4 regions of the Planococcus liqunii genome follow, and region 1 is predicted to be linked to each of the others. Evidence: riboswitches for the same ligand, from Rfam matches in the RefSeq annotation. Region 1 holds a riboswitch; each other region holds the start of a gene.

The links. A riboswitch is a leader RNA that binds a small molecule or an ion and turns the genes downstream of it on or off. The one in region 1 is predicted to bind S-adenosylmethionine.
Region 2: another riboswitch for S-adenosylmethionine. It lies ahead of ssuE (NADPH-dependent FMN reductase); the one in region 1 lies ahead of mtnW (2,3-diketo-5-methylthiopentyl-1-phosphate enolase).
Region 3: another riboswitch for S-adenosylmethionine. It lies ahead of QWY22_RS18340 (LLM class flavin-dependent oxidoreductase); the one in region 1 lies ahead of mtnW (2,3-diketo-5-methylthiopentyl-1-phosphate enolase).
Region 4: another riboswitch for S-adenosylmethionine. It lies ahead of metK (methionine adenosyltransferase); the one in region 1 lies ahead of mtnW (2,3-diketo-5-methylthiopentyl-1-phosphate enolase).

Annotation. Positions count from the first base shown of each region.
Region 1 is NZ_CP129238.1:3,833,417-3,840,956, forward strand. It holds gene mtnA (S-methyl-5-thioribose-1-phosphate isomerase) at 1-657, opposite strand, end outside; gene mtnK (S-methyl-5-thioribose kinase) at 654-1,844, opposite strand; SAM riboswitch class I at 1,919-2,074, opposite strand; SAM riboswitch class I at 2,243-2,352, shown strand; gene mtnW (2,3-diketo-5-methylthiopentyl-1-phosphate enolase) at 2,426-3,640, shown strand; gene QWY22_RS18965 (2-hydroxy-3-keto-5-methylthiopentenyl-1-phosphate phosphatase) at 3,643-4,311, shown strand; gene QWY22_RS18970 (methylthioribulose 1-phosphate dehydratase) at 4,308-4,925, shown strand; gene QWY22_RS18975 (1,2-dihydroxy-3-keto-5-methylthiopentene dioxygenase) at 4,953-5,489, shown strand; gene QWY22_RS18980 (hypothetical protein) at 5,598-5,774, shown strand; gene QWY22_RS18985 (DUF4395 domain-containing protein) at 5,897-6,310, shown strand; gene QWY22_RS18990 (glutamate-5-semialdehyde dehydrogenase) at 6,362-7,540, opposite strand, start outside.
Region 2 is NZ_CP129238.1:3,339,270-3,346,809, reverse strand. It holds gene QWY22_RS16540 (ABC transporter permease subunit) at 1-162, shown strand, start outside; gene rbsB (ribose ABC transporter substrate-binding protein RbsB) at 176-1,099, shown strand; gene QWY22_RS16530 (hypothetical protein) at 1,228-1,497, shown strand; gene QWY22_RS16525 (C40 family peptidase) at 1,729-2,298, shown strand; gene QWY22_RS16520 (MGDG synthase family glycosyltransferase) at 2,300-3,409, shown strand; gene QWY22_RS16515 (DedA family protein) at 3,426-4,031, shown strand; SAM riboswitch class I at 4,051-4,158, shown strand; gene ssuE (NADPH-dependent FMN reductase) at 4,262-4,822, shown strand; gene dacB (D-alanyl-D-alanine carboxypeptidase/D-alanyl-D-alanine endopeptidase) at 5,099-6,598, shown strand; gene QWY22_RS16500 (gamma-glutamyl-gamma-aminobutyrate hydrolase family protein) at 6,752-7,474, shown strand; gene QWY22_RS16495 (dipeptidase) at 7,475-7,540, shown strand, end outside.
Region 3 is NZ_CP129238.1:3,714,748-3,722,287, forward strand. It holds gene QWY22_RS18320 (copper amine oxidase) at 1-1,005, opposite strand, end outside; gene QWY22_RS18325 (hypothetical protein) at 1,146-1,382, opposite strand; gene QWY22_RS18330 (hypothetical protein) at 1,555-1,914, shown strand; gene QWY22_RS18335 (sodium:solute symporter family transporter) at 1,961-3,466, opposite strand; gene QWY22_RS18340 (LLM class flavin-dependent oxidoreductase) at 3,582-4,973, opposite strand; SAM riboswitch class I at 5,094-5,200, opposite strand; gene QWY22_RS18345 (GNAT family N-acetyltransferase) at 5,501-6,049, shown strand; gene QWY22_RS18350 (maltose acetyltransferase domain-containing protein) at 6,103-6,663, opposite strand; gene QWY22_RS18355 (MmgE/PrpD family protein) at 6,819-7,540, opposite strand, start outside.
Region 4 is NZ_CP129238.1:1,327,470-1,335,009, reverse strand. It holds gene QWY22_RS06760 (MJ1477/TM1410 family putative glycoside hydrolase) at 1-399, opposite strand, end outside; gene QWY22_RS06755 (LLM class flavin-dependent oxidoreductase) at 540-1,559, opposite strand; gene QWY22_RS06750 (alpha/beta fold hydrolase) at 1,576-2,379, opposite strand; gene QWY22_RS06745 (gamma carbonic anhydrase) at 2,598-3,116, shown strand; gene metK (methionine adenosyltransferase) at 3,237-4,445, opposite strand; SAM riboswitch class I at 4,643-4,754, opposite strand; gene pckA (phosphoenolpyruvate carboxykinase (ATP)) at 4,991-6,580, shown strand; gene QWY22_RS06730 (alpha/beta hydrolase family protein) at 6,655-7,434, opposite strand; gene ytkD (RNA deprotection pyrophosphohydrolase) at 7,415-7,540, opposite strand, start outside.

The DNA.
Region 1 (7,540 bases):
TGCCATGCTGTCGGTGATGAGAGTGACGTCCACTCCCGACTGCTGGAGTTCCCAGACGGTCAGCCGCGCACCTTGGAAGACCGGCCGGGTTTCACAGGCATATACTTCAAACTTTCGGCCGCGTTCGCTTCCCAAGTGAAACGGCGCCAGCGCGGTTCCGTATTTAGCCGTGGCAATCGAGCCGGCATTGCAAATGGTCATGACGCGCCCCCGCCCTTCCAACAGCGACAAGGCGTATTCGCCGATCTGGCGGCAAGATGCCTCGTCTTCCTGGTGGATGCGCTCGGCTTCTTCGATGAGAAGTGCTTTTCCGGCTTCGGCCGTTTCGGCTTTTTGAACGGTTTTAAGCAGCCGCTCAAGCGCCCAGACCAAATTCACCGCTGTCGGCCGCGACTGGCCCAAATATTCTGCATCTGTTTGCACAGCCTCCAAAAAAGCTTCGGCCGTATCCGTACTATGGCGCTGGGCGGCAACCGCCAGCCCATAGGCAGCGGTAATGCCGATGGCCGGCGCACCGCGCACTTTCAGCGTAAAAATCGCTTCGTAAACATCTTCAATGGTTTCAAGCGTCAAATAATCGATTTCATGCGGCAGTTTCTGCTGGTCTAAGATAACCAGCTGCCCTTCTGTCCAGACAATGGATAACGGAATACTCATGGCTGCAGCTCCTCCAGGAGTCCGGCTACCGCGCCGATTGATGTCAATTCGGCGCGCTTTAGAATTAAGGCTTCTCCTGTTTGCAAAGTTTGCTTTTTCAGACGGATGCGCTGCTCCGCTTCTTCAATGCCGTCCAGGTCTTTTACATGCGCAAGGCCAATCGTGCGGCGAATCAATTCACAGCCCGCAAAGCCAAGCGTATCGCGAAAAATCTTTTCCAGCACAAATTCTTTGTAGCCGGCCGTTTCTTTGAAGGCTTCGATGCCTTCCTGCTCCCACAGCTGCGTGAAACGGGCAGAGAAAACGTCCCATGTCTTTTCAATATGGATTAAAACGACTTGCCGTTCTTCGCCGCTTCGCGTAATTGACTGGACAATCAAATTGGCCAGAAACAAACCGACATCAAAACCGATCGGTCCGTAAAACGCGAATTCCGGGTCGATGACTTTGGTTTCCGACTCGCTCGCGAAAATACTGCCGGTATGGAGATCACCGTGCAGCAGCGCTTCCGCTTCCGTCAAAAAGCTGAACTTCAGCTTCGCGGCTTCCAGTTTCAATGGAGCATTGTTCCAAATCGCTTCTACCGCTCCCTGCAGTTCCGGTTCGTAGTCGTTGGTGTCGTTGTTGAAGAACGGGTCGGTGAAAATCAGGTCTTCTGTAATTTTGCACAGTTCCGGATTCGAATACTCGGCCACCAAACGTTTTTTCTCAAACGGGTGAAGCGCAAAATCGGATGTATGGAACAGCGTACGCGCCAAATATTCGCCAATGTCTTCGGAAAGTTTCGGGTAGGCTTCTCCTTGGATCAACCCTTCACGCGCAATCGTCAGATGCGACAGGTCTTCCATCACCGTAATCGCCAGTTCCTCATCGGTTGCATAGACGGAGGGCACAAGGCCCGGTGCGAATTCGCCGTGCTTTTGGAGAGCGTTCGCTTCAATCGCTGCACGCTTCAAGGTCAGCGGCCAGCTTTCCCCGACCACTTTCGCATACGGCAGTGCTTGTTTGATGATCAGAGCCTTTCCGCTTTTCGGATCTTTGACCTGGAATACGTAATTTAAATTGCCATCGCCGATTTCGCGGCATACCAGTTCCGCGCCTTCAGGGAATGGATATAAGCGGCGAGCCAGTGCAATGGCTGTTTCTTCTGTTAATGCTTCGTATTGTTTGGTTGCAATTGTCATCATTCATCTACCTCTCCGGTTCAATATAAAAAGCCTCTTTCCGCAAAGAAAGAGGCTTAGAACGACAGATTCCGCGCCTCTTATCTTTCAGAAATGCTAGTTTCTGATGGAATTAGCACCGTGCCTTGCGGAATTTTGCATTCCGGCGCAAAAGCGCCCCTTCTCACGAAGGTATTACGGTCGGTTGCTGGGCGTCATAGGGCCAATATCCCTCTGCCTGCTCTTGATAAGAGTACTGTTTAAGTATGTGTATGCTGTTTGAAAAGAATCCTATCACGGTTCAGAATTGAGTGTCAATTACTTTTTTTACTAGATAAAATTTTAAAAATATTTATTGACAGAAAGTTTCTGCCATGAAATAATCAGAATTAATTTCTTTAAACTAAACCAATTGAATACCATTCTTATTCAGAGCAGGTGGAGGGACGAGCCCTATGAAGCCCGGCAACCGGTCCAATGACGGACACGGTGCTAATTCTTGCAGCCATTCGATGCGGCTGGGAAATAAGAAGTTGTTAAGCCCCTTAACCTCTTCTTGTTTGAAGAGGTTTTTTATTTTGATTTTTAACAGGAGTGTGAATGCAGTGAGCAATTTAATAGCAACATATCAGTTGTACGGCAAACCCGGTTCGTTCGGGAAAAAAGCGGAAGGGATTGCCCTTGGCTTAACGATCGGTTCGTGGACCGACCTGCCTTTGCTGGAGCAGCAGCAATTGAAGCAGCATAAAGGGAATGTCGTTTCCGTAACGGAATTCGAAGATTCACCGCATCCGCTAAAGCCGGATGAAATCAAAGCGGTGGTGGAGATTTCGTATCCAAGCGCCAATTTCTCGGCGGATTTGCCGGCGATTTTAACGACTGTATTCGGCAAGTTATCGCTCGACGGTGAAGTAAAGCTGCTCGACCTCGATTTTGATGAAGAGCTGCTCGCCCATTTCCCGGGACCGCGATTCGGCATAGACGGCATCCGGGCTTTGCTCGGAGTGACCGGACGCCCGCTTGTCATGAGCATCTTTAAAGGCGTTATCGGCCGCAATCTGGATTTCCTGGCTGCGCAGCTGCAGCAGCAGGCACTTGGCGGTGTAGATTTGGTGAAAGACGATGAAATCCTTTTCGATAATCCGCTGACGCCTTTTGAACAGCGAATCACGACCGGGAAGAACGTCTTGCGGCAAGCTTTTGAAGAAACCGGACACCGGACGCTTTATGCGATGAACTTATCGGGACGCACTACCGCTCTACGGGACAAAGCGAAAAAAGCACGCGAATTGGGTGCGGACGCGCTGCTGTTCAATGTGCATGCTTACGGGCTCGATGTGCTGCAGGAACTGGCCGAAGACACGGAAGTCGGGCTGCCGCTCATGGCGCATCCGGCATTCAGCGGCGCATTCACTTCATCCAGCTTTTACGGTCTGGCGACTCCCCTTGCCCTCGGCAAACTGGTCCGTTACGCAGGCGCTGACTTTTCACTGTTCCCCTCACCATACGGCAGTGTTGCACTGGAAAAAGCGCAGGCGCTGGCACTCGGCGAGGAATTGGTGAAGGAAAGTCCTTTAAAGCGGACTTTCCCGGTTCCTTCCGCGGGCATCCACCCTGGACTGGTGCCGCTATTGATGAACGATTTCGGCATCGACAGCATCATCAATGCCGGCGGCGGCGTACATGGCCATCCGAACGGTGCAGCCGGCGGCGGGCGGGCTTTCCGCCAGGCAGTCGATGCCGTTTTGAACAAAACAACACTCACTGACGCTTCCGAACAGCATGAGGAACTAAAAACAGCATTGGAAATATGGGGGTAAGCATGTTGAGCAAACCAGTAATATTCTGCGACTTCGATGGCACTGTCACCAATAACGACAACATCATCGCCATCATGAAAAAATTCAATCCGCCCGGCTGGGAACCGATTAAAGACGATATCCTGTCCCAGCAGGTGTCCATAAAAGAAGGCGTGGCGAACATGTTCTCGCTGCTGCCATCTTCGAAAAAAGACGACATCATCCGCTTTGTGCTGGACCAGGCGGAAATCCGCGACGGCTTTGCTGAATTTGTAGCTTATGCCAAGGAACAGGACATCCCGCTTTATATCGTCAGCGGCGGCATCGACTTCTTTGTCCATCCGCTGCTTGAGCCATTCGGCCCTTTTGCCGGCATCTACTGCAACGAAGCGGATTTCTCGGGTGAAACGATCCAAATCAATTTCCCACATGGCTGCGACGGCGACTGCACGAGCCAAGGCTGCGGCTGCTGCAAGCCGTCCATCATCCGTGAGCTGCTGAAAGGCGGCTCCAAAAGCATTGTCATTGGTGATTCCATTACCGATCTTGAAGCGGCGAAACGGGCGGATCTTGTCATTGCCCGCGATTTTCTGATTGAGAAATGTGAAGAACTCGGCTTGGCATATGAACCGTTTGAAAACTTCCGCGACGTCACTTCCATCATCAACGCCCGCTTGGGTGTGAAGCTATGACGGCCCTTCAGGAACGGTGGCAGGAACTCGCAGATGTCAAAGACGAATTGGCGCTCCGCGATTGGTTTATGGGAACGAGCGGCAATCTGGCCATTAAAGTACAGGACTCTCCAATCGAATTTCTAGTGACCGCCAGCGGCAAAGACAAGCGGAAACGCACAGCGGAAGATTTTCTGCTGGTGGATGCCAGCGGCCAGGCCATCGAAGATACTCATTTGAAGCCGTCAGCGGAAACTCTGCTTCATTGCGAAGTCTATACAAAAACGGCCGCTGGCTGCAGCCTTCATATCCATACTGTAGCAAACAACGTCATTTCCGAAATCTACGGGAACCGCGGAAAAATCGAATTCCAAGGCCTCGAACTGATCAAAGCATTCGGCTTATGGGATGAAGATGCGGTGCTGACCATCCCGATCATTCCCAACCACGCACACATCCCTGACCTGGCGGAAGAGTTCCAGAAGCACATCCATGGCGACAGTGGTGCGGTGCTGATCCGGAACCACGGCATAACGGCATGGGGCAAAAACGCTTTTGAAGCCAAGAAGCTGCTGGAAGCCAGTGAATTTCTGTTCCAGTACCAGCTGGCTTTATATCAAATACAATCACAATAAAACCTAAATCAGAGAGGAAGATTCATAATGGCAATCATCAAAATCCAAGGCACAAACGAAACACTTGAAGCACAAAACGAAGTAGCAGCATTCCTTGAACAGCAGGAAGTCGTCTATGAACATTGGGATATCAACAAATTGCCGGAGCACCTGCGCGAGAAATTCGACCTCAGCGATGAAGAAAAAGAGGAAATCCTGGCTGCTTTCAAAGCGGAAATCGATGACATTTCTGCACGCCGCGGCTATCAGGCAGCAGACATCATCTCGCTGTCCGACTCCAATCCCAAACTCGATGAACTGCTAAAAAACTTCCAGCGCAAGCACATTCATACAGACGACGAAGTGCGCTATATTGTCAGTGGCCACGGCGTTTTCATCATCCAAGGAAAAGACGAGCGCTTTTTTGAAGTCCACTTGTCTCCTGGCGATCTGATTTCCGTGCCTGAAAACATCACACATTACTTTACATTGGCAGATGACCGCAAAGTTGTGGCAGTCCGGATTTTCGTCACAACTGAAGGATGGGTGCCGGTCTACCAGGAAGAAGAAACCGTCCAAAACTAAATCAGCAAAAAAAGACGCTGGCGCTCCATGCCGGTGTTTCTTTTTGAATTGAAACTTATTCCTTTGCTTTCCGTAAATTAAGTACACAGCAGAAAGGATGAGTGGATGATGGCAAAGAAAACATTTGAACCGAATTTCGGAACGGGCATAGCAATCGGTATGCCATTCTTCATACTGGGCATTGTCCAGCAAAACGCCGCCTTTTTCCTGATTGGCATTGCATTAGCCTTATCGCTTGGTGCTTCATTCAAGGCATCTTCATCTAAGGAAGATGAAGAAGAATAAGCGCAGGCGCCGTTTTGTTCTAAAACGGTGCCTGATTTTCAGTAGTTGACTAAAATTGAGCCTCCTTCTTTATACTTACTAACTCACTTGGTATGCTTATAAATAATCGAAGGAGGCCTCTCATGTCAATTCCAAAACCGCTTGTCCAAACCAATCAGTCGTTCCTCGTTGCCAGCGTCATTCTGGCGCTGCTTTTCCATAAAGCGATTCTGCTCCTGCCTTTTGCAGTAGGCATCTGGACGCTTGCAACAGGCAAGAATCCCGTTATCCTGTTGGCCCGGAGATTTTTGAAAAAACCGGCAAACGCCTATATCCAGGAAGACCGCGACCAGCAGCTTTTCAACCAGTGGATCGCTACCATCTGCCTGGGGCTGTCATTGCTGGCTTTCGCGTTTGGCTACACGGTCATTGCGTACGCTTTCAGCTTGATGGTCGTGGCAGCGGCCGGCGTCGCGCTGATGGGCTATTGCATCGGCTGCACGATCCGCTACCGCTATATGATATGGAAACATAAGAGAACGAAAGCAGTCAGCTAATAAACTGCAGAAAAAGGCCGGAGCGTTTATTGCGCTCCGGCCTTTTTCCTATTATTTCACTTGTCCGTTCCCTTGGATCAAGTACTTGGTAGAAGTCAACGCCGGCAAGCCCATAGGCCCGCGTGCGTGAAGTTTTTGTGTACTGATGCCGATTTCCGCCCCAAACCCGAATTCAAAGCCGTCCGTGAAGCGGGTCGATGCATTATGGTAAACTGCAGCGGCATCCACTTCCATGAAGAACTGGTCGACGCTCTCAAGCGTTTCCGAAACAATCGCTTCCGAATGTTTTGTGCCGTACAAATTGATGTGGGCGATCGCTTCGCCGACAGAATCCACCACTTTGATGGCGACTTCAAGCCCCAAATATTCAGTGCCCCAATCTTCTTCGCCGGCCGGAATCACTTCGCCGTATTGCTGGACCGCCTCATCGCCGTGGATCTGTACCTCGTGCTGCTTCAGCGCTTCGACCAGTTTACCTAAGTGATCCTTCGCCCATTCTTGATGAACAAGAATTGATTCGCAGGAATTGCAGACAGACGGACGCTGAGTTTTCGCATTTAAGGCGATTGAGACCGCCATGTCCGCATCAGCCGTTTCATCGATATAGACATGACAGTTTCCGGCTCCTGTTTCAAGGACCGGTACGCTGGCGTTCTGCACAACGGTCTGGATCAGTTTGGCGCCGCCTCGCGGAATCAGCACATCAAGATGCGAGTTCAGCTTGAACATTTGTGCCGCCGTCTCTCTTCTCGTATCTTCAATCAGCTGTACGGCTTCTTCCGGCAAGTCGCTTTTTTGGAGTGCATGGTGAATTACCTGGACGAGGGCTTTATTGGAATGGATGGCCGTTGAGCTGCCGCGAAGCACCACCGCATTGCCGGTTTTCAAGCACAGGCTTGAAGCGTCCACTGTGACATTGGGGCGGGCTTCATAAATCATGCCGATGACACCGAGCGGCACCCGGATTTTTGACATCGCCAAGCCATTCGGGCGTTCCCATTGTTCGAGCACTTCACCAACCGGGTCATCCAGTTCGATTAGCTGAATTAGCGCTTCCGCCATATCGTCCAAACGGCCTGCGTCGAGCTTCAAGCGGTCGATCAGCGACTCGCTCATTCCGCCGGCTCTGCCTGCAGCGACATCCTTTTCGTTTTCAGCCAAAATGAAAGCTTGCTCCTCCAGCAATTGGGCAGAAATCAACTGCAGCGCCTCGTTTTTCTCGGCCGTCGT
Region 2 (7,540 bases), 490 kb from region 1:
GGGGGCCGTGGCTGGATTGTCGGCACTTTGATCGGCGCACTGATTATCGGAGTTTTGAATAACGGTTTGAACTTAATTGGGGTTTCATCCTTTTTCCAGCAAGTGGTTAAAGGTGCAGTCATATTACTAGCGGTTCTCTTGGACCGTAAAAAAACAGCATAAGGGGTGTTGGAAAATGAAAAAAACGTTCTTACTATTGGTATTGATCGCAATGATGATTTTGGCAGCTTGTTCAATGGAAGCACCAGGTTCGGAATCAGAAGATGCAGGAAGTGGCTCTGATTCCGGCGGCGATTACAAAATCGGTTTCTCTGTTTCTACCTTGAATAACCCATTCTTCGTTACATTAAGCGAAGGAGCAGAAGCAAAAGCGAAGGAACTTGGTGCAACAATTTCTGTAGTTGATGCACAGGACGATGCAGCAAAACAAGCAAGTGATGTAGAAGATTTGATCCAACAAGGCGTAGACCTGATTATGATCAACCCGGTGGATTCTGAAGCAGTTACAGCAGCAGTTGAATCTGCAAACTCAGCAAACATCCCGGTCATCACAGTTGACCGCAGTGCAGCAGGCGGCGAAGTGGTTTCCCACATTGCATCCGATAACGTTGCCGGCGGGGAAATGGCTGGGGAATACTTGCTTGAACTTGTTGGCGACGGCGCACAAGTAGCTGAACTGGAAGGTGTTCCAGGAGCTTCAGCGGCACGTGAACGCGGAGAAGGCTTTAACAAAGTGGCTGCAGAAAGCTTAGAAGTTGCAGCAAAGCAAACAGCTAATTTTGACCGTGCTGAAGGCTTGACGGTTATGGAAAACATCCTGCAAGGAAACCCTGACATTAAGGGAGTGTTCGCACACAACGACGAAATGGCATTGGGTGCTCTTGAAGCAATCGAAGCCGCTGGAAAAGAGATTACAGTGGTTGGATTCGATGCAACAGATGATGCTGTGAAAGCAGTGGAAGAAGGGCGCTTGGCTGGAACGGTCGCTCAAAAACCTGAATTGATCGGCCAGACGGCAGTTGAAGCCGCTGTGAAATCATTGGACGGCGAAGAAGTGGAAGCATCGATTCCGGTTGAATTGGAATTGATTAAACAATAGTATAGAAGCTCGATGCAGGTGTATTGGATCTGCATCGCTAGCTTCAATGGAAAAGAGTCGTGCAAATATTTTGCACGGCTCTTTTTCTGCTATACTATCTTCAATAGTTTAGTGCAGGAGGCGATGGAATGAGAGATGTCTGGAAGCTGAAGTACGGGATGCACACGATTCAGGTGGAGAAAACGGTGGCGGGAGAAAAGCTTTTTGTCGATGGGGTATTGCAGGATGAACATCTCGGTTTCCATTTGAGTTCAAGGCTGTTTGGCAAAGTGAAGAATGAGGAAGGCGAAACAGAAGACATCAAAGTGTCGATCGGCTGGCGTCTTTTTAAAGTGCAATGCCGCATTTTCGTAGGGGAGCGGCTTGTCCATTCGACTGACATCCAGTGGGAAGGCTGAAAAGAGAGGTGCAGAATTTGCACCTCTCTTTTTTATGCCTAATTTTGCCGATATTATAACCAATTGTGTCGCAATCCCGGTTTTCAACAATTAAATGGCTTAGAATCTTCTACACCTCAAGTCTTATCAATAAAAAGTCCTGCGCCTGATGTCTCAGTTTTTGCGCCCGGCTACAATAAAGACAAGTAAAAACGCAGGGCTGCAAGAGACGGCTGGTGAGGAGATGAAACAATGGAGGTCTATATGGTGTTTACCGATACGAAGACTCCGCTGTCAAAAATGATCAAACTGTATACACGGCATCCATACAGCCATGTATCGCTGTCATTCAACCGGGAACTGAATGAAGTGTACAGTTTTGGCAGGAAAAGTGCGAACAAAGCATTCAGTGGAGGTTTCGTCAAAGAAGATTTGCATGGAGCATTATTTCAACGTGCGCATTGTGCAATATTCAAATGTCAGGTATCCGAGGAGGGCTATGCGGCCATGCGGGTGTTTATCCATAAAATGGAGCAGCGCCATGAGCAGTATAAGTATAATTTGGCTGGCTTGTTCGCTATAGCACTTCAGAAAGCCTTTGAACGGGAAAAAGCTTTTTTCTGTTCTCAATTTGTCTCAGAAGTTCTGCAATACGGCGGCATCCAAGTTTCAACAAAACCGTCTTCCCTGACGATGCCAAGCGATTTATTCGATGCAGAACAATTTGACTTATTGTATCGGGGTGCAATGGAGGATTACCCTTTTTTCGAAAAGGTCCATCTGTCTTTGCAAGAAGAGAAATGTTTAGCGGAGGTGCTTTAGCATGAAGAAAATCCTGATTTTTCCGCTTCTAAACAGTATGCCGTCCGGTCATCACCAAGTTGCCGCTGCTTTCTCTGAATACGTAGCGGGCGATTCTTTTGAAGTAGAATGCAAAAAAGTGGACCTGTTGAGCGAATGGAATGCCAAAGCCGAAATGGTGACAGTGAAAGCTTATTTGCAGTGGATTCGACGGTCGCCTCATTCTTATGGCTGGATTTACCGGCAATTTGCTTTTCGCTCAAAGGAAAAGCATTCTGCAAAATATTTTGAGTGGCTGTTCATGAAAAAAGTAGAAACAATTATCTCAAAAGAAAAACCGGATCTGATTGTCTGTACGCACGGGTTTCCTTCCTTCTTCATCAATAAACTAAAAGAAAGCGGAAGGTGTCCAGTTCCATGTTTGAATATCTACACAGATTTTTTTATCAACGATGTATGGGGCAGAAGCCGGATTGAATTTCATTTTGCAGCAACCAAAGCGATGAAAGACAAGCTCCAACAGGAATATCAAATTCCAAGAGAGCGCATATTTGTTACAGGCATTCCGGTCAGCGAGCGATTCCGGGAAGGCAAAAGAAGAAAAGAGTCTCAAACGGTATCCGTTTTGGTGTCAGGAGGAAGCACGGGATTGTCTAACATCATCGGGCAGCTGAAAGAAGGAATCGACAGCAGCAAATGGGAAATCCGGGTGCTTTGCGGCACCAACAAGCGTCTTTTTAAACAGCTTACTGCATTAAACAATCCGGCTATTAAACCATTGGCGTATATTTCCTCCAAAGAAGAAATGAACCGGCTTTACAACGAAGTGGACGTGCTCGTCACAAAGCCGGGCGGTGTGACGATCAGTGAAGCGCTGGAAAAAGAGCTGCCAATTTTCGTATCTGCTCCGCTTCCGGGGCAGGAAGAAATCAATCTCCGTTATTTAATGGAACAGAATCTGGCATTTACTTTGCCGAGTAGTGGAAATTTGCTGGAATTTATTGCGAGAACCCTGGAAGACACCAAACAAATCAAGCGCCATCAAGCGGCTGTTCAAAAACACAAACAATCGCTTTTATACACCTCTCCTCATAAAATAACGAATGCCATTGAACAGATGCTGATTAGCTGAGGAAAGGAGAGTGGCTATGTTGGTAGAGCAATTGCTGGCGTTTCTTGAGAGTCTGGGGCTGTCCGGATTGCTTGCGGCTATGTTTCTTGAAGGTTCTTCACTTCCTTTTCCCGGGGTGGTACTCGTTATTGCTTATGGAGGATTATTGAATCTCAATTTCGGAGAAGCGGCGCTTTTGTCAATCGCTTTAGCAGCGACATACAGTGCAGCCAGTCTGATTCCTTACTTTCTCGGCAAAAAAATGCATGCGTTATTGCCGAAGGGCTTCACGAAAGGCCGGCAGAGAGCATCTGATTTGTTCCGGCGTTATGGAATCTGGAGCATTGCGCTGTCACGGCCATTCGGAATCGGGAATTATATTTCGTACGTCGCCGGCATGAGCAAGATAGGAATTGTCCAATATTTGCTGCTGACTTTTACGGGCATCTATTCTTGGTGTTTGGCCATGCTTTGCATCGGTGCTTATGTGAACGGCAATTATGAAGTATTCCAATCTCTCTACAGTGACCATCAGCTTTATGTATACGGAGCAGTGTCAGCAACCGGGGCAGTGGGCTTAGTTCTTTACGCAAGATTCAGAAAAGCCAATCGTCTTATTGACAAATCTAAATCCGAGTACTAAGATAGACATTAAATTCATAACCTTATCCAGAGAAGCCGAGGGACTGGCCCGTTGACGCTTCAGCAACCTCTGACATTTGTCAGGAAGGTGCTAACTCCAGCAAGAATTCATTCTTGAGAGATAAGAACAGGGCGGATCAAAAGCCTTCTTTTCTCTTTTACGAGGAAAGAAGGCTTTTTTGTCTCCTTGAAACGAGTGGTACATAGTTCAAAAAAGAAAGGGAGAGTGCAATGAGCGATATCGTAATTTTGTCAGGAAGCCCTTCTGAGGTTTCACGATCGGAGCTAGTATTAAAGCATTTAGGAGAGCTGCTGAAAGAAGTCGGCTTTTCGGTCAGCCATATATCCGTTAGAGATGTGCCGCAGGAAGATTTATTTTTAGGGAAATATGACAGCAACGCCATCGCAGAGATCAGTACACTGATCCACGGCGCAAAAGGCGTGATTGTAGGCTCTCCGGTGTATAAGGCCGCTTATTCCGGTGTCTTAAAAGCGTTGATCGACCTGTTGCCGCAGGATGTCTTGCAGGATACACCGGTATTGCCGCTCATGACAGGCGGAAGTTCTGCCCATCTATTGGCGCTTGAATATACCTTAAAACCTTTGCTTGCGACATTAAAAGGGCAAAACCTAAAAGGCGTTTATCTGGTGGACAGCCAAATCGATAAAACAAATCCGGCAAAGCCGATTATCGACCAAGACGTGGAACAGCGAATCCAAAAACAAGTGGAATACTTTTCAGAGATTATTGAAAGGCGAAAGGCCGATTTAGTCGTCGGACAAAAAGTATAAGAAAGTCTTTGCTTCTAATGGAGTGTTGGAGAGTACTCTTGCTCCTTCATATCCCAGTCCCGGCGCTAGCTTTGTCGCAAAGGAGTTGCCCCAAATTACTTTTGGTGCAACTTCTTTTTTATTGGAGCAGCTTAAATTTTTTTATTAATAAATGGATAATTTTATCATATGTTATAGAAATTACTATGTTTATAGATTCATTTACTTAAAAATCGGAATATTCTTTTTCTTCTTATGATACGCTTCTGTTATCACACAATTAGGGGAGATGGAACAGTGGAGAAGAAGCGGTCTTGGAAGTGGGGAGTTCTGTTGTTTTTAGCGGCGGTATTGGCTTTTTCACCGGTGCAATGGGGACAGGTGAACCAGTCGGCTGGAGCGGATGAAGAATATGCGGGACTGGCCAATCAAGTAAATCAAATTTTACAGGACAAGCGATTGAACGGAGCACTGGCTGGCGTCAGCATACGGAAAGCGGATTCGGGCGAAGTGATTTACGATCATTTCGGAGATGTCCGGTTGAAACCGGCTTCCAATACCAAGTTGTTCAGCAGCACAGCGGCCCTTGAGACATTGGGCGAGGATTATCAATTCAGCACAGAAGTGCTTACTGATGGAAAGCTGTCGGGGAAAGTCCTGCAGGGGAATTTGTATTTGAAAGGCAAAGGGGATCCAACCTTGCTGCAGGAAGATTTTGAGCAGTTTGCTGCAGAATTGAAAAGCCAGGGCATCCAGAAAGTGAAAGGCGATTTAATCGGTGACGACACCTGGTACGACAATGAGCGCCTGTCTGAAGACCTGACATGGAAAGACGAGATTTATTATTACGGCGGACAAGTTTCGGCATTGACGGCTTCGCCGAATGATGACTATGACGCTGGGTCAGTCATTGTGGAAGTTAATCCGGGAGATCGGGCAGGCAGCGAAACAAAAGTGACGCTTTCGCCGTATACCGATTACGTCAACATCATCAACAAAACAACGACTGTAGCAGCAGGGCAGAAAAAAACTGTCTCCATTACACGTGAGCACGGCAGCAATGACATCATCATCGAAGGGGAAATGCCGCTTGAAGGATCGCGCACACGCGAATGGATTGCGGTATGGGAGCCGTCCGGTTATGCCTTGGATTTGTTTGAAAACGCTTTGTTGGCTGAAGGCATCCAGTTGATCGGCAAACATAAAATGGCTATGGGCAAAACGCCTGAAGGGAGCACCTTGCTTGCGGAACGGAAATCGATGCCGCTGCGTGAGCTTTTCATTCCGTTCATGAAACTGAGCAATAACGGGCACGGAGAAATTCTGGCAAAAGAAATGGGGCGGGTTGTATCCGGTGAAGGCAGCTGGGATGCAGGAATTGAAGTCATGGAAGGGGTAGCGGCTGATCTTGGCGTCAATACGGACACGATTCAATTGCGCGATGCTTCCGGGATGTCGCATGTAAACCTGGTCCCCGCCAATGAAATCTCGCAGCTTCTTTATGCAGCGCAAGGCAAAGGCTGGTACGATACGTTCCTCACGTCGCTTCCTGTAGCGGGTGCAGCAGACCGCATGGTAGGCGGAACACTCCGAAACCGGATGAAGACAGGAGCGGCAACCGGCAATGTCACAGCTAAAACGGGCAGCTTGACTGCTGTGTCTTCCTTGTCCGGCTACGCTGACACAAAAGACGGGGAAAAACTGATCTTTTCGATTGTCATCAACAACGATTTAACGACCGTGACGCCGATTGAAGATGCAATTGCAACGGCAATCGCGGAATACGAAGGCGAATAAAAGAGCAGACCCCGAAGAGTAAGTTCTTTTCGGGGTTTTGGTATTTGCAGAAGAGCGTCTTACATGAATTATTCCTTCTCTCCATCTAGCAATTCATTCGTTTTTTCTGTATGTTTAATATATTCGGATAAATACTTCTGGGGGGCAATACATATGAAACCAATCATCGGTGTGACGTCATCAAAAGAATTAGGAAAAGCAAAATACCATATTCAGCAAGCGGATACAGACGCGCTTCTGCAGGCAGGCGGACTGCCAATAATGCTGCCGCATTTGCTGCAGGACAGCGACATCGACCAGATCGCAGAGCGGATTGACGGGCTGTTTGCAGCGGGCGGCTACGACGTCGACCCGACGCTTTTTGGGGAAGAGCCGCATCCAAATCTCGGAACGATCATTCCATCCCGGGATGCGTTTGAGCTGGCATTGATCCAGAAAGTCCTGGAACTCGGCAAACCGATTTTAGGGGTGTGCCGCGGAGCGCAGATTTTAAATGTAGCTATAGGCGGAGACATGTATCAGGATATTGCTGCGCAAAAAGAAGGGGCTTTGCTGCAGCACCAGCAGCAGTCGCCTGTCGAGCATGGCAGCCACTTTGTCCATGTAGCGGAAGGATCGCTGCTTCACCGTTTGACGGGCACTGAAAAATTGAGAGTCAACAGCCGGCATCATCAGGCAAACCGAAATGTGCCGGAGCCTTTCGTGATTAGCGGAACAGCGAGCGATGGGGTAGTGGAAGCGATTGAAAGCAAGGAACATCATTTTGTCCTGGGCCTTCAATGGCATCCTGAAAATATGGCTATCGCCGCGGATGAAGCTTCCAAAAACATCTTCAAAGGGTTCATTGAGGCGTGTACAGAAGAAGGAGATGAATAAATGCATATCATCGATACCCATTGCGATGCCCTATTAAAATTGCAATTAGCCAAAAGAGGCAGGTTC
Region 3 (7,540 bases), 120 kb from region 1:
CAATAGAGCTGCTTGTTCTTTAATGTACTCGTCCAAGTCGGCTTTAGCCTTTTCCTGGCCTTCTGCATTGCCTTCACCTGTCGCCACTACGTAATCCACGAAATAGCCGATATGCGATTTCCAGATTTCTGAAAACTGTGCGCCGGCTTCTTCGCCGTAAACAGAAGCCACTGCTGCTGATAAGTCATCCGCATTGGCAATCAAAGCCGCAGATGCCTGGTCGAAGCTTTCTGCGCCATCAGCGCCGTCCTGCATCGCCATCGCTGCCAGTCCGGCATGTTCCGTGAATGTCATGTTCAACTGGGCACGAAGGTCAACAGCCGGTGTATCAGGGTTCGTGTTATCGAATTTTTCCGGGAATTGGTCCGTGATTGCAATGGAAAGTGTTTCTGCGAACATGCTCATGTGATGGATGGATTCGCGCTCCAGTCCATAAGCTGTTTCAAAGTCTCCTGCAACGTAAGCGTCAAACGCTTTGACTAGCTGGTCGACGTGCATATCCAAACCTTCCTGTACTGCAGCTGCCGGCAATCGGCCTTCTGTTGCTGCATCAAAGAATTCGGATTGAGTTTTCTTGTATTCTTCCAAGTCGGCCAATGCTTTGTCTTTTCCAGCCTGGTCTTCTTTGGCCGTTGCTGTTACATAATCAACAAAGTAGCCGATATGCGACTTCCAGATCTCATCAAACTGCGCCGCCCCTTCTTCGCCGTAAACAGAAGCCACTGCCGCTTTCAAATCATCTGCGTTTGCCAACAGCGCGCCGGATGCCTGATCAAAATCTTCCGCTCCGTCTACACCTTTTCTCATGGCTTCAACTGCTAAAAAAGCATGTTCCGTTAAAACCGTGTCCAATGCAATGCGAAGTTCAGCAGCTGGTGTTGCTGTGCTGCTTTCCATGGAAGCTTCGTTTGAAGAATGAGCGCCGTGCCCATCCGCCAGTGCAGCCGTCGGTACGAGTAAAGAAAGCGTTAATGGAAGTGCCACCAATAATTTGTTCAGTTTCATTTAAAACATCTCCTTTTTCCTGTTTAATTTTGTTCTGACTACTAAACGGGGGAAGGATCAGTTTTAGATCACTTTTTTAAAAAATAAATTAAATAAATAAAAAAAGCTTTCCGGCTGACCGGAAGCTTCATCATTTCAGTTTAGTCCTCTTCAGGCAAATTCAATATTTTAATCGTTTTAAAGCCCAGGATCACTTTGTAATTGAGCCCCCAGTTCGCTGAGAACACTTCAAATTCCGAATCACTGACGGAGAAGTGCATGACGGTGTCGTTCTCGTCGTCCAGAATGACGTAGGAATTGGCATTTGAAAAAAGTTTAAATGATTTGTCGATAATCAATGTCCAGCCGTTTTTCAGGCCGTGGCTTTTGTTTGCCATTTCAACACCCCTAGTTGGATTATAACGGAGAATTGAAAGATTGGTCACGCTTTATTTTCCTTTGCTGAAAAAGCGGCAGTTCGCTGTTACACAAATGAAATGGCTAAAATGGTTTTCTTCCCTACGCAATTCTCTTATAATGAAAGAAGTCTCAAATAGAAGGAAATGACTTATGGAACAAACACTTTGGTTTATTTATGCAGCATTACTCGGCACCACGACAATCGGTTTTCTATTGCATAGCCGCAAGGCAGCTTTTCCGGTCAAATTCGATCTGGCCGTTTCCATTGTAACGTGGATCGGATTGTTCGGGTTTGTGACCAACAACCAGATCCTCGATCCGCTTGTCTGGAAAATCGTCTTTTTTGGCGCCCTGCTTTGGGATGTCCTTTTTGCGTTTAAATTAAAAAGCCAGTTTGAAGCCGAAGAACCGGAAGCGGCAACCGGTGCAGCCGGCACGATTTTCATGGCGGTCTCGACTGTCATCCTGCTGGGGCCCTTGTATTACGGGCTATTCCAGTACGCATTTTAACTGAAACAAGGAACTCCCTTTTATCCGGGAGTTCCTTGTTTTTATTTTAGACAGCCTGCTGCGCGGTTTTTTCGCGTTTTTTAGCCGCTTCTGCCAGCAAGCTCACGGAAATCATCGAGACGAAACCGAGAGCGGAGCTGAAGAACATGGCCTGGAAAACGTGTTCGACCGTGCCGGATCCCGTCAGGAACATATAGCAGCCTGCTCCGCTCAATACAGAGGCGATGGCGCCCGATTTATTGGCATGCTTCCAGAAATAGCCGAGGCCGATCGGCGCCACGATCCCGCTGATGATGGCCGACGTGCCGAAATTGGTCAACAGCGCCAGGGATTCCGGCCGGCTGAATGACATGTACAGCGACACCAGGCCGATAAAAATCAGGGAGACTTTCGACGCTTTCAGCACTTTGCCGTCGAGTTCCTGTTCCGTCAGTTTTTTATTTTTGTACAGCACCGGGACCGCGAGCACTTTAAACAAGTCATTGCCGATGCTGTTGGTGATGCCGAGATACAGGCTGTCGGTCGTCGACAGGATGGCGGAAATCAAGCCCATCACCATCAAAGCGACGATGACCACCGGGAAAGCTTCCAGGATATACGCCGGAATGGCGCTGTCCGCTGAAGCGAGGCCCGGCAGGATGACGCGTGCGGCAAGGCCTGCAAATACCGAAAAGACGGAAAGGACAAACAGCGAAACGCCGGCCGTTAGCGTGAACGTCCGCAAGTCTTCTTCTTTTTCGACTGTCAGCACTTTGTTCATCAAATGCGGCAACAGCACGAATGAAAACAGCAGCCACTGGATGCTCAAGATGGCAAAGCCGCTATAAAACGGGCCGCCGTTCGAAAGCGGCGACACCAGCGCCGGATCGATTGCCCGAAGTTCCGTATGCAGCGTGCCGAAGACATTCCAGCCGCCGCCGATTGTCCAGAGGAGCGACACGAACAGCAGAATCGAGACCAGGGCCATTGCCGTGCCTTGTATGCCGTCACTGACAATCTGGGCAAAGGCACCGCCGAGGCTGACGTAGACAATCGTGATGCCGACGCCGATGGCAATGCCCCACATATACGGAATGCCGATGACCGTTTCAAACATCGTCGCCAGTCCGACATTCTGCCCAACAATGTAGTAGATGTTGAACAGCACCAGGAGCGCTACGAGCACTTGCAAGGTTTTGCTTTTGTAGCGGTTCCCGAGCCACTGGGGAAGCGTCAGGCTGCCGCCGTTTTTCTGGCCGTAGCGCCAGAAAGTTTTGGTGAACAGCAAGAGACCAAGCCAGGTGACGCCAAAGCAGCCGATCGTGTACCAAAGCGTTGACAGCCCGTATGTATAAGCCCAGCCCGGGACGCCGAGAAACAAATTCGCACTGGCATAGGAAGTACCGAAGCTCAAGCCGACGATGGCCGGGCTGATTTTTCCTTTGGCAAGGGCAAAGCCTTTCATGGAACCGCTGTGGACTGCCCCTTTTCGGCCAAGCCAAGTGGTCCAGGCAAAGTAGCCGATCAGCATCACGATGATAAACGGCAAAAGCCACGTTGTGTCTTCACGCATTGCCTTCCTCTCCTTTCCGTTTCGGTTTCGGATAGATCTTATTCCATAGAGCCAGTCCCGCAATCCAGAAAACCGCGACGCCGATCCAGTAAGCTGTCATCATCCCATTCCCCCTTCAGTTTTTCACCGGTTCGTTCAATTGCTTGTAGCCTGCGCCTGGATGCGTTGCTTTCAGTTTGCTTTCGCCTTGGCCATAGATTTTCTCGCGGTACGTTCCTTCTGCATATTCTTTTTGGACGAGCCCTCGCTCCTGCAGTACGGGAACCACCAGTTCCACAAAGTCCACGAAGCTTCCCGGTGCCAGCGTATAGGCCAGGTTCAAGCCGTCTGCGCCTGTTTGTTCCACCCAGTTTTCAACTTCGTCCGCAATCTGTTCCGGTGTTCCGACGGCTACCGGCCCCCGTCCGCCGATGCCGACAAACGTGGCGAGTTCCCGGATGGTCCATTTACGGTCCGGATCCGCCCGGGTGAACACTTCAACAGCCGACTGCATCGCGTTGCTTTGAATGTATTCCAAAGTGTCATCGGGATCATAGCCCGAAAAGTCGATGCCGGTCCAACCGCCGAGCAAGGCAAGTGCGCCTTCGTAGCTGACATAACTTTTCAGTTCTTCGTATTTGGCCTGCGCTTCTTCTTCCGTCTTGCCGACAATGGCGGTGAACGTCGTGTAGACGATGACGTCTTCCGGTTCCCGGCCGTTTGCCGTAATCCGTTTGCGCAGGGCGTCGATTCCTTTTTTCACTACTTGGACGGTCGGGCCGGCTGTGAAGACGGATTCCGCGTGCTTGGAAGCAAATTCACGGCCGCGCGGCGAAGCGCCTGCCTGGAACAAAACAGGTGTGCGCTGCGGCGAAGGCTCCGATAAATGCGCGCCGGGCACTTTGAAATATTCCCCTTCATGGCGGATGTCATGGACTTTTGACGGGTCGGTGTAGACTTGCGCTTCTTTATCGCGGACCACTGCCCCGTCTTCCCAGCTTCCTTCCCACAGCTTGTAGCAGACTTCCAAGTATTCCGCTGCGTAGTCATAGCGCTGGTCATGGCTCATCTGGTCTTCTTGGCCAATGTTGAGGGCCGCGCTTTTCAGGTAGGACGTGACGACGTTCCAGCCGACCCGCCCCTTCGTCAAATGGTCGAGCGTCGACATGCGCCGCGCAAATGTATAGGGATGTTCGTGGCTAACCGAAGCCGTTACGCCGAAACTCAAATGTTTGGTGGCAGCAGACATCAATGGAACAACGAGCAAGGGATCGTTGACGGGCGTCTGGACCGCGTTGCGGAGAGCGGCGTCACGTGAACCATTGTAAACATCGTATGTACCTAATACGTCGGCCAAAAAGATGGCATCGAACTTCCCTTTTTCCAACAGCTTCACAAGCTCGATCCAGTATTCGCTGTCTTTGTATGTATGGGAGCGGTCATCTTCATGCCGCCATAAGCCCGGGGACTGGTGGCCCCCTGCACATACCATTTCAAATGCATTCAAGTAAATCCGTTTCTTCGTCATATTATTCCTCCTCATTTTTTGTTTTGGAATTGCTGCGGCTTCGTTTTATTGGAACATATAAAAAAGCCCTCTTTTCTCTGCATACGAGAAAAGAGGGCTGCGTTAATGGACGATTTCGCTCTCTTATCTCCCAAGAAAAATTCTTGCTGGAATTAGCACCTTTCTGACAAATGTCAGAGGTTGCTGAAGCGTCAACGGGCCAGTCCCTCGGCTTCTCTGGATAAGATTATTAAATTTAAATCCAATCATAGTACTAGGAAATTAAGAAGTCAACCAAACATTTTAAATTATTTGATTATTTATCCAACATTTTTATACTTCTGATTTCTCTAAAGCTTTAGCTCATGGCCTTTAAAGCGCTTCCAAATTATTTGAAATTTTTTTATTTATATTGTCTTCTTTCTCTATAAATTCTATGATGAAATGAAGATGGATTAAGGGGTTGGGGTTATTGCGGAAAACAGAGGACTATTCGAAAAATGAAGTGTTCACCGATTAAAAATATTGAGGAGAAAAACATGACAAATATTATTCCAAACCTGTTTACCGGGGAAAAGCTGAAGCTTTCCCAGCCGCGTGAAGAAGATACAGAATTGATGCTCAGGTGGGGAGAAGATTCCGATTACCTGCGAAATATCGATACCGAGTTTGCACTTCCCCGCACGCAGGAACAGCTCGCCAGCGAAGGAGCACCGAATCCCCATGAAGTATATTTCCGTTTGCGGACAATTGACGAGGACCGCTTGATCGGCTTTATCGTCATCCATTCCATCGAGTGGAATAACCGTGCGGGTTTGCTGGCAATCGGCATCGCCAATGCAGAAGATCGCAGCAAAGGCTTCGGAACGGACGCCCTGAAGCTGATTCTTCGCTACGCATTCCATGAACTGAACCTGGACCGCGTCGGCCTTGAAGTGATCGAGTACAATGGAGGCGGCATCCGTGCCTATGAAAAAGTGGGCTTTCAAGTTGAAGGCCGCAAACGTTCGATGGTATACCGCGACGGCAAACGCTTCGACGTTATTGTCATGGGCATTTTACGTCCCGAGTGGGAAGCGCTCCATACTGAAAATTAACAGAAAGAAGCCGGGCATCTCAATGGATGTCCGGTTTTTTTCTCTTGAATTCCTTATTCTTCCAACTGCTTGATGGTTCTGATCGGATTGCCGCCGACGAAGGCATTGGCTGGAACGTCTTTGTTGACGACTGCACCGGAAGCGATGACTGCGTTGTCGCCGATGGTGATGCCCGGATTGATGACCGCACGCCCGCCGATCCAGACATTGTCTCCGATTCGGACAGGTCTCCCGGCTTCCGGTCCGGCAATCCGTTCTTTGGCATTCAAAGGATGCGTCGCCGTGTAGATGTGGACGCCCGGCCCCAACATGCAGTTTGCACCGATCCGGATTTCGTTGACGTCCAGAAAAACGCAGTCAAAATTGGCATAGAAGTTTTCACCGACATGGATGTTATAGCCGTAATCACAGCGGAATGCCGGTTCGACCACCAAAACCTCCCCTGTCGAGCCGAACAGTTCTTTCAACAGGGCGGTTCGCCGGTTCATGTCTGCTTCGAGCGACTGGTTGAACAACCGGGTCAGGCGCCGCGCATGCAGCCGTTCCTTCTGCAGTTCCGGATCCGCCGCGTCGTAAAGTTCACCTTTCAGCATCTTCTCTTTCTCGCTTTTCATCTGATGCCCTCCTCTTTCTGCATTTATTGCTCTTATCATCCTATTTTTCGGGTTAAATGGCTACTGGAAAATGCAGCTGCAATGGCTCTCGAAAAGCTTCTTTTCCCAATAAACGACAGAAAGAGCCTTAACGAATAAAGGCTCTTTCTGTTGCTTTAGTTGATCACTTTTTCTGAATAGGCTTTTGTCAATTGGATCAATTCACCTAAATCTCTCTTTTCGTCAATCGTATACATTGCTGTCCGCAGTTTGTTCGCCTGTTCCGCACCGATAATTGGGTGGGTCAGGTTATTGAATTTCCGGGCCAAGTCTTCATCGGTCATCGGATTTTCGATGGACCCGGTCGCGTGTTTCACGACATGCTCGACTGTGCTTCCGTCTTTCAGGAATGCCGTGGCATAGACTTCTTCTTCCTTGACGCTGGCGTCGACTTTCGGTGAAATTTTCGAGCGGAATTCAACAACTGCCGGGTCGGTGACTTTGCTGTCTGCGTACTGCGCCTCAGCGGCATCGCCTTCCAAGAACGCGACAGCGCCTGTATGGTAAATGCTGAATTTGCCCGCAAGGCCGGTCGGCGGCGTCGGTTTGCCGGTCAATTCCAGGACATATAGATTCACCGTCAGTTCAATGCGCTCCACGTCTTCTGCCTTCACCTGCTTGCCGAGTGCGATGCACGCATCGATTGACGGGTGCAGAACTATGCCGCAAGCGTAGGGTTTGAATGCATTCTTCAGCAATTCCCACTGGCTGCCCCAATTGACGTTCACTTTTGACAAATCGTGTTCAGGTGCCAGTACATTGGCAAATCCACGCTTTGCTTCCAATACTTCGGTGGAACTGGTGAAATTCTTTTTGGCAAGCAGTGCCGCCATCAGGC
Region 4 (7,540 bases), 1.4 Mb from region 1:
ATCGGGATTCGGCGTCCGGCCAAGCCATTCCGGCGCCTCCTCTGCAACTTGGAGTACACCGTCCCTTTCTGTTCCCCAGTTAGGGTTCCAGTAGTCTAAATACGAACTCGCTTCGCCGATGCTGAAATAGGCCAAGACGGTTGTACCGTTGGCTTTCATTTGCTCCAGATGCTCTTGTGCGTAGCGTGTTTCTTCGCTGCCGTCAGCTGTAGGGTCGATAACAGCAACGCTGTAGTCTCCGGCTGCCAGCTGAACCGGATTGGTATTTTGCAATTGGTAATGCCATTGATTGAAGGCATTATCTTCTATGCCTTTTTCTGCCGGCACCGATGAACAACCAGAGACAATCAAAAGAAGCGCACAAAATGCAAAATGAATGATGTTAGGTTTTCCCAGCATTTCGAGCCCTCCCGCCTTTCCGTTTTGTTAGTCGGAATTTTCCTTCTATTATAATGCGAGTCATGAAAAATGAAAAACCCGGATGTTCTTCATTTGAAGCCATCTGGGTTTGGTAAGCAGAGCTGAGTCAGTTTCCGCTATTATTTTCTGTTTTCGCGTTTTTGCATTTCTTCCGCAATTAAGCGGTACGTCGTCAGCTTATCTTCAAAATCATAAGCGATCGAAACGAGCATCACTTCATCGGCAGCGTAGCTGGCCGCCAGTTTTTCAAGTCCATCCACTACCTGTCCAGGCGTTCCGACAAGCATGCGTTTGCGGTTTTCTTCTACGAGCAGGCACTCAAATTTGCTATATGGATAATCCATCGCCCGCTCAGGCGGCGGCGTGCCTTTTGACGGCATGCCTTGAGCTCCCATTGCCAATGCCAAATCCATTGAAGAAGCCACCCGTTCTGCCTGCTCTTCCGTTTCCTGGCAGACGACAAATATTGCGACGCCCTGATAAGGTTCGCTGCCACGATGAGAAACAAACCGGTCCCGGTATGTACGGGCAAAACTTTGTCCGCCTTCTCCGTTAATAAACTGTGCGAACATGTACGGCAGCCCTTTTTCGGCAGCCAATTCCGCTGAACTCTGGCCGGAGCCGAGCATCCAGACCGGCGGGGCAGATGGCGTAACTGGCGTTGCTTTCATGCCATAATATTTATGGTCTTCAGGGATGGCATCCGTCAAATACATCTGTAGTTCATCAATTTGCTCCGGAAAACGGCCGACATCGCGTTTTTTGCCCTCGTTCAGCGCATAGCTGGCGCGCGGCATGCCGCCCGGCGCCCGGCCAACACCTACGTCAATGCGTTCCGGATACAACGCTTCAAGCAGTTTAAAATTCTCTGCAACTTTAAACGCTGAATAATGCGGCAGCATCACGCCGCCGGATCCGAGGCGGATCTTCTTCGTTACGGCCCCGAGGTGGGCAATCAGCACTTCCGGAGACGATCCCGCAAGCGTCGTGGCATCGTGGTGTTCCGACACCCAAAAACGCGTATAGCCCCATTCTTCCGCTTTTTGCGCAAGGATGGCTGTCTGCTTCAATGCTTCCTGCGGATTGCTGCCTTCTGAAATAGGCGACTGGTCTAATATACTGTATTTTAAATGTGCCATTTTGTACTTCCCTTCTTTACGTCACGACATACCCAAGCGAGCGCATAACATTCTGCAAAAACAAATGCGACGATACAAAGGCATCTTCCCGCTCCGGTTCCTGGAATATATCGTGGCGGCATTGCTTCCACTCTTTATAGCTGAATTCTGTTAAATCCTGCTGGCGGATCCAGCGTTTGGACACTTCTTTATCTGCTACTTGGTCAACTTCGCCAATATGCAAAAATAATGGAATGTCCGGGAATTTGCCGATCCCAAGGGCTGCTTGCTTCATGTAATTCTGCAATTCATGATACCACCCGGCAGTGACATGCGTATTGTAATAAGGGTCCTCTTTTTCCTGTTCGATCACTTCCGGATTGCGGGTTAAATCCTCGATGTGAAGATTGTGGTCAATGTTCACGCCGGGCGCCAGTTTATGCAACCCGGACAAAGCAGCCGGCAATTTTGACGGGGTCTTTAATAACCGCAGCCAAGGCGAACTTAAAATGGCTCCCGCTATCGGTTGTGAATATTTGCTTAAAAAATTCATCGCGATGGTCGCCCCTAATCCGTGGCCTGCTACAAATACCGGCAACCCATGTTCCAGCGCCGCGCGGATGGAATATTTAAGCGATTTTTCATATTCTTTAAATGCAGCTGCATGCGGCTGATCCATTTCTGCGCCTTTGCCATGGCCGGGCAAATCGCCCATGATGACATGAAAATCTGCCGTACGCCATTGTTCAATTTGCCAAGCGTAGCGAAGATGATTTTCATAAGCGCTATGTATGATGACAATTACCGCTTTTGCCTGCCCTTTTGCTTCCCATTTCCACATTTCGGTCATCTCCTTTTGCTTTGCTTCCCTTTATCCTTGTTTCTCTCTAAGTGGCCGTGAGCCATTTTTATCAGGCTTATTGCCTGCATGTGGAATCAGTAGAAAGAAAACCCACTGATTCAACTCTTACGTTATGTACTTTCCTGCCATTCCATTTGACCTTTGCATCGAATTTGATAGGATTAAAGATATCTTAACTTTTTTAACGGAGGTTTTCCATGATTTATCCATTTAACGGCAAATATCCATCCATCCACCCTTCTGTTTTTATTGCAGACCACGCCACCGTCACCGGAGATGTGATCATCGGAGAAGATTCCTCCGTCTGGTTTAATACCGTCATCCGCGGAGACGTCGCGCCAACCATTATCGGCAATAAAACCAATATCCAGGACTTGTGCATGCTGCATCAAAGCCCGGGAAAAACTTTGGTTCTTGAGGACCAGGTCACCATCGGGCACCAAGTGACGCTTCACAGCTGCGTCATTCGAAAAGGCGCTTTGGTGGGCATGGGTTCCATTATTATGGACGGAGCCGAAGTCGGCGAAGGCGCATTTATCGGCGCCGGCAGCCTCGTGCCGCCCGGCAAAGTGATTCCACCCGGCATGCTTGCTGTCGGCCGGCCAGCAAAAGTGGTCCGCGAACTGCGGGAAGAGGACAAACAGGACATGGAGCGCATTGTCCGTGAATATGCAGAAAAAGGCGCGTATTATAAATCGCTTCAAAGGAGTGAATAGAAAAAGAGCCGGCAGCTTTGATTGAAGCTATCGGCCAACGCCTCTCAAGGGACGAATCTGCGCAAGAAGCAGAAAAAAAGACGGCCGGCATAATTTTGCCGGTCGTCTTTTTGTTATTTATTACGCTTGTTTAAAAACACCTGATTGTTCTCTTAATACTTCCACTTTGTCTGTGCGTTCCCATGGAAGATCGATATCTGTACGGCCGAAATGTCCGTAAGCTGCCGTCTGTTTGTAGATCGGGCGGCGAAGGTCAAGCATTTTGATGATTCCAGCCGGGCGCAAGTCAAAGTTTGCACGGACTAGATCGTCCAATGTCTCTTCATCCACTTTGCCTGTTCCGAATGTATCAAATGCGATTGATACCGGATGCGCTACCCCGATTGCATAAGCCAATTGCACTTCACAACGGTCAGCAAGTCCTGCTGCTACAATGTTCTTCGCTACATAACGGGCTGCATAAGCTGCAGAACGGTCAACTTTCGTCGCGTCCTTGCCTGAGAAAGCGCCGCCGCCGTGGCGAGCGTATCCGCCGTAAGTGTCAACGATGATTTTGCGTCCTGTCAGTCCCGCATCTCCTTGTGGTCCGCCGATTACAAAACGGCCAGTCGGGTTGATGAAGTATTTTGTTTCCTCGTCGATCAAGTTTTGTGGAACCACTTCATTGATGACGTATTCTTTAATATTGCGCTGGATTTGCTCAAGCGTTACTTCCGGATGATGCTGAGTGGAAATAACGATTGTGTCCACGCGAAGCGGTTTATTGTTTTCATCATATTCGATCGTTACTTGTGTTTTGCCGTCCGGACGCAAGTATGGAAGGATTTCTTCTTTGCGTACTTCAGCCAATCGGCGCGCCAATTTATGGGCAAGCGAGATTGGAAGCGGCATTAACTCTTCTGTTTCGTTGCAAGCGAATCCGAACATCAGACCTTGGTCTCCTGCTCCGATATCGTCTAGTTCTTTATCAGTCATTTGGCCTTCACGTGATTCAAGCGCTACGTTCACTCCAGCGGCGATATCCGGTGATTGCTCATCAATTGCTGTCAAAACTGCACTTGTTTCGGAGTCGAAACCGTACTTAGCGCGAGTATAGCCAATTTCACGAACTGTTTCACGCACAACTTTCGGGATATCAACATACGTAGATGTTGTAATTTCTCCGGCAACAAGAACTAGCCCTGTTGTTACAGTTGTTTCGCACGCAACCCGTGCATTTGGATCCTCTGCTAAAATGGCATCCAAAATAGAATCGGAAATCTGATCACAGATTTTATCCGGATGTCCTTCTGTTACTGACTCTGATGTGAATAATCGACGGTTTTTCAAAATGTGTTTCCTCCTTATATCCTGCGAGATTGCTCTCGAAATTGATACGGTACTCGTTTCCCATGTCAAGTCCGTTCCGTGAGGATTGAACTTCAAGCCGTTGTGGCCTTTGTACACGAGGATTAAGGGCAATTTCATAAAAAAATCCCATCCAGCATCTGCATGTGGAAAGGAGAAATCATCATAAGCACCTTTCACTCTTATCGTCCAAGGTTGAGACCTTGCTTCAGGTTTGGCACCTTCTCTGCATGCAGCAGCAGGTTGCCGGGTTTCATAGGGCCTGTCCCCTCCACCAGCTCGGAATAAGAGTATCCGTTCAATTTTTCATCATACGGAAAGTAGGAAGTGATGTCAACGATTTTCGTTCAAACAACGGCAATATTGCGATTAAACCGCTATAATTTTTGTTACAGGCGCATTAAAAGTATTTTTTTCATAACAATTGGTTATTAGTATAGACTATTGGTTTGAATGTGTTATACTAATGTTCGAATATACATCCTCCCCATTGCCATGGGAATAACCGAAAAGGAAGGTACATATAAATGAATCCAGTGAACTTCGCAAATAATTTAAAGGATCTTTTAAATGGCCAAAATGTGCACATCCAACTTTCAGTTCCACAATTAGTGGAAGCTGCAACATCACGTGGGGAAGCCGTATTGACTCGAGAAGGTGCCGTTAAAGCTGAAACCGGCAAATACACAGGCCGTTCACCTAAAGACAAGTATATAGTAGAAGAAGCTATTACTAAAGACAAAGTCGATTGGGGTTCCGTAAATCGCCCGATTTCTTCTGATGTTTTTGAAAACTTATATAACAAAGTAATGGAGCACCTGAAAAAACAGGATGCCTTATACGTTTTCAAAGGCTTTGCAGGAGCAGACCCAGAGTCCCGTTTGGCAATTCAGACGGTTAATGAATACGCGTGGCATAATCTTTTCGCCCACCAATTGTTCATCCGCCCGACGGCTGAAGAATTGGCAGCGCATGAAGCGGAATTCACCGTCGTTTATGCCCCGACTTTCCATGCAGATCCTGCAGTGGACGGTACGGATTCAGAAACATTCATCATCGTTTCGATGGAAAAGAAAATCATTTTGATTGGCGGCACCGAATATGCCGGCGAAATGAAAAAATCTATTTTCTCAATCATGAACCACATCCTGCCTGAGAAAGGCATTCTTCCTATGCACTGTTCAGCGAACGTTGGGAAAGATGGCGATGTTGCGTTGTTCTTCGGTTTATCGGGGACAGGCAAAACGACTTTATCAGCAGACCAGGACCGCAAATTAATCGGCGACGACGAGCATGGCTGGTCAGACAACGGCGTATTCAATATTGAAGGCGGCTGCTACGCGAAAACAATCAACCTTTCACGTGAGCACGAACCACAAATTTACGACGCAATCCGTTTCGGTTCTGTCCTGGAAAATGTTGTAGTTGATCCAGAAACTCGCATTCCGGACTATAGCGATGGTTCATTAACAGAGAACACGCGCGCCGCTTATCCAATCCAGGCAATTGACAATATTGTCGATCCATCGGTTGCTGGCCATCCGAAAACAATTATTTTCTTGACTGCTGATGCGTTCGGCGTACTGCCTCCAATCAGCAAATTAACAAAAGAACAAGCGATGTACCATTTCTTGAGCGGCTACACATCGAAGCTTGCTGGAACTGAGCGCGGCGTCACTTCTCCGGAAGCGACATTCTCGACTTGCTTCGGTTCACCATTCTTGCCGCTTCATGCTACAGTATATGCAGAAATGCTCGGCCAAAAAATTGATGAGCACGGCGTAGACGTCTTCCTGGTAAACACAGGCTGGACAGGCGGCGAATACGGCATTGGCAACCGCATGAAATTGTCATACACGCGTACAATGGTCCGTGCGGCAATCAAAGGCGAACTTCATGACGTGGAAACGGAACAGGAAGCAATCTTCGGCCTGCAAATTCCAAAACAAATTGAAGGCGTACCTGCTAACATCCTGAACCCTCGCGACGCTTGGGCTGATAAAGAATCTTACGATCAAAAAGCGAAAGAACTTTCTCAGAAATTCCAGGAAAACTTCAAAAAATTCGGCACCGTTTCAGCTGATATTAGCGCACACGGCGGACCAACACCACTATAAATTACATGTAAAAAAGCTATCCTTTGGGATAGCTTTTTTGCTTGCGTACCTTTAAATTTCATTCTACTCCTGACTTACCGCTCTTGCCTTCTCATCCACTCGGTAAGTGCTCGCGCCGTCTTGCGGTTTGCTGCTGGCGGAAAGAAATGGGTGTATTCAGGAAAATACCAAGTTTCGTGCGGTTGGTCATTCATTTTCAAAGCTTCTTCCAGCAAATAAGCCTGTCCGGAATAAACGTTTTCGTCTTTCAGGCCATGGATGATTAAGACGGGCGCATTCACTTCGTCCAAGCGCAATAAGGGGTTGCGTTCTTCGTATGCGGTTAACGCCGTATTCGGTGTTCCGCCATACAAGCGTTTCATCATGCGCCGCATATCCGGACGCTCCTTATACGTTAGCACCGTATCCGTAACGCCGGCCCATGTGACGACAGAGCTAATGTCCCCTCTTAACACGGCTGTCCATAGCGCCATAATGCCGCCGCGCGAGAAAGCTAATACATGCACATTTTCATTGCTGAACTTTTTCAGGACTTCGACTGCATGAACAGCATCCCACCGGTCGGCTCCGGCAAATTCATCGCGGCCTTCCCCGCCCCGATTGCCCCGGTAATAAGGTGCAAATACCACAAACCCCTGTGCTGCAAATTGCGCAATGCGTGCCGGGCGCACCATCCCGATTGACTGGATGCCGCCTCTCAAGTAAAGAATGCCGCTCCAATCTCCCGCTTCTTTCGGTTCCGCCAACAGCCCTTTTACCCGCAAGCCTTCTGACCAGTAGACAATTTCAGTCAGGCGGACATGAGGATTCGGCGATGGATACATTTTTTTCGATTCAATTGCCCCATTTTCCAAGTTGCTCCACCTTCTTTATAATTTGTTTCATCCCCGCGTCTTTCATCAAAAAGCTGAAAGAGCCAACCGGTTGAAGTTTTTCCATTAACACAATGCCTTCGGTTTC